2 regions of the Bacillus sp. UNC322MFChir4.1 genome follow, and region 2 is predicted to be linked to the other one. Evidence: a T-box and tRNA genes for the amino acid it is inferred to sense, from the RefSeq annotation. Region 2 holds a T-box; the other holds one or more tRNA genes.

Region 1 (3,402 bases), on a different contig from region 2:
ATGCATAGCTACAGCCTACAGCTCCTGTTCCTACTAATACTACGCGGTTAATACCTTTTTTCATGGTAAAATCCCCTCTCTATTTTCCAATCTCATTATTATCATTGTCATTTAAGTTAATAATTAAAATACTATTTTTATGTTGTTTATCTTGTTTACATTCATATTGTAGCACGATTACTTGTGAATGTATTCACATTTTTTTGACCTATTTGTGAATTATTTCACAGATAGGGGAAAGTTATTGTATCAAATGTGGAATCCATCTCAATTTCATCTATACACGCCTAATTTCACATACTATTCCCTTCAAAACTGTATATAATTTGTCCACACCTTTTTTCAGCTTAGAAATATATTATATATTGAATTAAAAATTTATTTTGAAAGGCGTTGATTGATATAAATAAGCATACAAAATGCGTCTGTGAGCAACTCGAAACTTTACAGCCTGGTACAGAAGTAGATATTTTTCTAAATGGAAACTTTATAGATGATGTTACTTTTGTTAATTTTAATCCTCAGAACTTTTGTGCAACGTTTGTAGATACAGAAGGAGATGAAGCAGGCGGCGTAATCCTTATAGATTGCCGCGATATTCAAGCGCTTCGAATTGAGGCAAGCTAGTTGATAAAAGAGAGCTTTTTTGAAGCTCTCTTTTATCATTTCAACATATAGTTCCATCCGAAATATACAAAAGAAAAAGAGGGAAAGAACCATGTCAATTTTCATAAACCATATTGCTAGCCCTAAAATATTTAACCCAAATTTAGTAAAGGATACAGATATACAATCTTTATATATAAAAAATAAAGAAAAATATTTTGAAGATATTTGTTACCTTTTAAACACCTTTCAGTTAGGAAAAAAAGTAAACGAAATTATAATTAATGGCGTGCCATTAACCGTTTCAAATTTTGCAGGGTTTCACTTTAGCACAGGTCTTGCTACATTTCTAAATAATAGTGGGCGCATTGTCCTCGTTAATTGCGAACGCATTGATGCAATTGTACTTTAACATTATTATTTATGAGAAAGTGAAAGTAAGATCGAGGATACATTATTAATCACTACAAGACAAATAAAAAAAGAGATAGCATCACATGCTATCTCTTTAGTATGACCCGTACGGGATTCGAACCCGTGTTACCGCCGTGAAAGGGCGGTGTCTTAACCACTTGACCAACGGGCCAATTTCTGGCAGAGAAGAAGGGATTCGAACCCTCGCACCGCGTAAGCGATCTACTCCCTTAGCAGGGGAGCCCCTTGAGCCACTTGGGTACTTCTCTATATTATATGGCTCCGCAGGTAGGACTCGAACCTACGACCGATCGGTTAACAGCCGATAGCTCTACCACTGAGCTACTGCGGAATATTTAAGACAATTTATATCTTATAAAAATTCATTTTCTAAGTCAAGTGCTTCCTACAACATTCTGTAGTGACGTGACATGTTTATAATATACTGGATTGTTTTTTTAGTGTCAAGGAGTTTTTAAACCTGCTTTAATTTCCCTTTACACTTCCCGCACACATAACGAACTGTATTTACTCTGCGTCTTCTTACATATTGAAAATGACACGTTATACATTCATACACATATTGTTTTACCTCTACTTGTCTCCCGGACATTCTTTTACAAAAACGCGGTGCGTTCACCTGCTTTAATAATTCACGAAAGTCTTTATCTCTATGCTGGTACCCTTTCCCCATAATATGCAAATGATAATGACATAACTCATGTTTAATTACTTCAATCAATTCCTTTTCCCCATACTTTACATAATAATGATAATTTAGTTCTATATTATGAGTGCTTAATATATACCGCCCACCTGTCGTACGTAACCGTTTATTAAACACCGCCTTATGCAAAAAAGGGCTCGCAAAATAATTTATCGATACTTCCTCCACTAATCTCTGAATATCTACTTCATACATCCTCATCTCTCCTACCCATTAAAATAAATCCACACGTCTCGTCGGTCTCATGCATACATTAAATAGTACATATACCCATCCTCATTCTTATCAAAGGAGGGATTCATATGCCAGCATGGCTTCGCAAACAAATGCGGCGTGCTTATTATGAAAAAAACCGCTATCAAATCAAATTACTTAACGAATGCTGGTTTTTTTATAAAAAAAAGCAACATCCCTAATAAACAAAGGGAATGGATCAACATATTCCACTCCCTTTTCATTCAACTAACAATAAACGCATCCATAGGCGTGGCTTTTTAATCTTCTAACGGTAACATAGATAAAGCGACGCGTCCTTTTTTCATATCAACATCATCGACCCACACTTTTACAATTTGTCCGACAGACACAATATCTAATGGATGTTTTACAAACTGTTTACTCATTTTCGAAATATGAACTAGTCCATCTTGTTTTACACCGATGTCAACAAAAGCACCGAAATCTACAACATTCCGAACTGTACCTTCTAATTCCATACCACGTTTTAAATCTTCTAGTTTTAAGATACCTTTTTTAAGAAGCGGCTTCGGTAATTCATCACGTAAGTCTCGCTCCGGACGGATAAGGGCATCAATAATGTCTCGCAGCGTTGGTTCACCAACGCCCGTTTGCTCTGATAACGAGGAAACTTCCACTTCCTCTAAGCGTTTTTGCAAATGAGGCTGTCCAACATCTGTAATAGATAACCCTAAACTTTTCACTAACAATTCCACATTCTTATATTGCTCTGGATGAATGCTTGTTCGATCAAGTGGATTCTCACCTTCTAAAACCCGTAAAAATCCGATGCATTGTTCATATGTCTTTGCACCTAATCGTGGTATATCTTTCAGTTCAGCACGTTTCGTAAACTTCCCGCTCTCTTCACGTTTTTTCACAATATTTTTTGCAACTGTTTTTGATAAACCAGAAACATATTGTAATAAGGAAACAGAAGCAGTATTTACATTCACCCCAACTTGGTTTACAGCTGTTTCAACAACAAATGTTAATGATTCATTCAACCGTTTTTGCGATACATCATGTTGGTATTGCCCTACCCCAACAGACTTTGGATCAATCTTTACTAATTCTGCAAGCGGATCTTGCAAACGTCTCCCTATAGAAACCGCGCTTCTTTCTTCAACTTGCAAATTCGGAAACTCTTCTCTCGCTAATTCTGATGCGGAATATACACTTGCCCCCGCTTCATTGACAATAATATAAAACACATCATGAGAAACTGTCTGTAGTACATCTACAATAAATTCTTCCGTTTCACGAGAAGCCGTACCATTTCCAATCGCAATTACTTCTACTTCATACTTTTCTAAAATGGAAATACATTTCTTTTTCGCTTCTTCATACTTCCGGACAGGCGGATGCGGATAGATGACATCGATATGAAGCACTTTCCCTGTATCATCTACAACTGC
Region 2 (3,402 bases):
GAACTAGAAGACGCGTTAAATAGTTTAAAGAAGGATTATAAAGTAGCAATTGTTTTATATTACATTGTTGGGCTTAGTATAAAAGAAATGAGTGTGTTTTTAAAAGAACCGGAAGGAACGATTAAATCAAGACTTTCTAGAGCCAAATCGATATTACGTAATCATTATTACAGTGGTGAAGGAGCGAGCGTAAATGAAAAATAATTTCGAAAAGGAATTTCAGCATTTGCTACATGAAGAAAAAGAAATGCCTGGTATTGTTAGAAAGTCTTTAGATCGTTCCTATGATGTGATACGCATGCAATCGAAGAAAAAGAAAAGAAATGTAATATGGAGAAAATTTGCAGTCGCGGCTTGTTGTGTTGTGATAGCTGGTGGTGTTTTTACAAATGAGCATGTGCGAGCTAATATAAATAAATTATTTCATTTTAATGATAAAGGAATTGAGCGGGCGGTTGATGAAGGGTTTACACAAAAAAGCAATAGTACGGCTATTGATAAAGGGATTACAGTAGCACTTGACCGTTATTTTGCGGACACGAATAAATTAGGATTTAGTTTTCAATTGGTATTTGACGATACAAGTATATTCAAGAAAAAAGTAAAAGAAGTGTCTTTTGATTATCGATTAAAAAATGGTGCTGGTGAATATATTATGGAGTCTATTCCAGATACAAAGCCTTTGAAAGGTAAAAACATATATATGTCTAAAGCAGAAGATAAAAATCCATCTATAGACGGAAAGAACGGAAAGGTGCAATATGATGTAGTATTTGAATCGAATCAAGGAGCGATTCCTAAACTGACAGATGCGGTGTTAGAAGTTGAGAGCGTCAACGTTTTTTATGAGAATGATGAACTGAAAAAAATTGATGGAATATGGAATTTACCGATCAGCGCTAAAATGAAAGAAGGAACAACATCAACGGTTGAATATAAGTCAGCAGAAACAACGTCTAACATACAAATTATATCTGCGAAGACAAATCCAACTTCGCTTAATCTAACGTTTTCAGTTAATGAAGTAGTAGAAGATGAAAATACTTTTATGAATATGAAAATTATAGATGAAACAGGAAAAGAATATAAATCAAAAGGGTATAGCATGGATGTTAAAAATGACAAAACGACTGTCCATGTTAATTTCCCGATTACTTCTTATGACAAAGCGAATACATTGAAGCTCCAAATGAAGAAGTTTGGAGAAGTAGAGTTAGTTAAAAAATAAAGTACAATACAAGGGACAACTTGCATCTTTCAAAGGAATGTAGTACATTAATTTTAGTTTAACAAATAAAATGACGATGATAAGGAAAAGTAGTATATACTATAATCCAAAGCGAGTCAGGGACGGTGCGAGCCTGATGAGGCGGTATATGTGAAGAACACCTTGGAGTTGCTAACCGAAATTGAATTGTGTATTCAAGAGTAGACTTAGACGGGAATCCGGCCTGTTACAAACCGGGAAGTATGTGTAATACATACGAGTTAGAGTTGGTCTTTATGACAAATTGGGTGGTACCGCGAAGTTTAACCTTTCGTCCCTTTATGGATGGAAGGTTTTTTTGTATTTAAATATATGTAAAGGAGAATTTCAACATGGAAAACACATTAGTAAAAAGTCTGTATAGAGAAACTGATAAGTATGTAGACCAAAAAGTACAAGTATCAGGTTGGATCCGTAACTTACGTGATTCAAAAGTATTTGGTTTTATCGAATTAAACGACGGTAGCTTCTTTAAAAGCGTTCAAATCGTTTTCGATACGGAATTAGATAACTTTGCTGAAATTACGAAGCTTCCATTAAGCTCATCTGTTAAAGTAGAGGGAACGTTAATCGCGACGCCAACTGCAAAGCAGCCGTTTGAAATTAAAGCGAACAAAATCGAAATCGAGGGATTATCAGATTCTGATTACCCATTACAAAAGAAACGTCACACGTTTGAATATTTACGTACAATCGCTCATTTACGTCCAAGAACGAATGCATTCTCAGCAACGTTCCGCGTACGTTCTATCGCAGCATTTGCGCTTCATCAATTCTTCCAAGAGCGCGGCTTTGTACACGTTCATACACCAATTATTACAGGAAGTGATACTGAAGGTGCAGGTGAAATGTTCCGCGTAACAACGCATGATATGAACAATGTACCAAAAGGTGAAGATGGACAAGTAGACGACTCAAAAGACTTCTTCGGCAAAGAAACAAACTTAACAGTAAGTGGACAGTTGAATGCGGAAGCATATGCATTAGCATTCCGTGATGTATACACATTCGGCCCGACATTCCGTGCTGAAAACTCTAACACAACTCGCCACGCTGCTGAGTTCTGGATGCTTGAGCCTGAGATTGCATTTGCTGAATTAGAAGATGTAATGAATTTGACAGAAGATATGCTGAAATATGCAATGAAATACGTATTAGAGCATGCACCAGAAGAAATGGAATTCTTCAACAGCTTTGTTGATAAAACAGTTCTAGAGCGCATGAATAACGTAATCAACTCTGATTTCGGACGCATCACGTACACAGAAGCAATTGAAGTGCTTCAAAAATCTGGTGCAGAATTCAAATACCCAGTAGAATGGGGAATTGATTTACAAACGGAGCACGAAAGATACTTATCAGAAGAAGTATTCAAACGTCCTGTATTCGTAACAGACTATCCAAAAGATATTAAAGCGTTCTACATGCGCTTAAACGAAGATGGCAAAACAGTAGCTGCAACAGACTTACTTGTTCCTGGCATCGGCGAATTAATCGGCGGAAGTCAACGTGAAGAAAGAATGGATCTTTTAGTAGACAGAATTAAAGAGCTAGGCATGAATGAAGAAGACTACTGGTGGTACTTAGAGCTTAGAAAATACGGCGGTACAAAACATGCTGGATTTGGTTTAGGTTTCGAACGTTTCTTAATGTACATCACTGGTATGGCGAATATTCGTGACGTAATTCCATTCCCAAGAACACCAGGTTCTGCGGAGTTTTAAGATTGAAAAAAGGTATATCAACAGCGATTAAGCTGATTGATATACCTTTTTCTTTTTTTGAGCAGGGAGAGATGCGTAATAAAGAGAAACATTACGTAGAAGAGAAAGGAGCTGAATTTGTGAAAAAAAGAATGATGTGTTTCTTAGCGATCATGCTAATCAGTTTAAGTGCGTGTGGAAAGGAAAAAGAGAAACAAGAAAAAGTAGTTCCAACATCACAAGAGGCAGCGGTTGTTACGTTTCAAGGGAAAGAAGTAAAGGAAATTCAGCTAACATCTACGAAAACAAAAGGCACGAAAGTATTGAAAAAAGCAGATGATATAAAGCAGCTTGTATCAGCGATGGAGCAAGTTGGACTTGAGGAAAACGGCGATGAACCGAAAACACTCTCATTAGATAAAGAAGCTAAAT

What was found. The T-box of region 2 lies ahead of asnS (asparagine--tRNA ligase). A T-box ahead of a tRNA ligase gene usually reads a tRNA of that ligase, here a tRNA-Asn.
Region 1: it has a tRNA-Asn gene. The T-box ahead of asnS (asparagine--tRNA ligase) is inferred to sense a tRNA for this amino acid. The anticodon was not compared.

The regions. Positions count from the first base shown of each region.
Region 1 covers NZ_JQKQ01000022.1:38,598-41,999, reverse strand. The annotation lists gene BR72_RS09860 (L-lactate dehydrogenase) at 1-64, opposite strand, end outside; gene BR72_RS09855 (hypothetical protein) at 403-627, shown strand; gene BR72_RS09850 (hypothetical protein) at 719-1,018, shown strand; tRNA gene BR72_RS09845 (tRNA-Glu) at 1,121-1,192, opposite strand; tRNA gene BR72_RS09840 (tRNA-Ser) at 1,199-1,289, opposite strand; tRNA gene BR72_RS09835 (tRNA-Asn) at 1,298-1,372, opposite strand; gene BR72_RS09830 (SprT family protein) at 1,496-1,942, opposite strand; gene cmpA (cortex morphogenetic protein CmpA) at 2,050-2,163, shown strand; gene BR72_RS09825 (Tex family protein) at 2,242-3,402, opposite strand, start outside.
Region 2 covers NZ_JQKQ01000014.1:115,586-118,987, reverse strand. The annotation lists gene BR72_RS07805 (sigma-70 family RNA polymerase sigma factor) at 1-204, shown strand, start outside; gene BR72_RS07800 (DUF4179 domain-containing protein) at 194-1,228, shown strand; T-box leader at 1,296-1,549, shown strand; gene asnS (asparagine--tRNA ligase) at 1,600-2,991, shown strand; gene BR72_RS07790 (hypothetical protein) at 2,994-3,402, shown strand, end outside.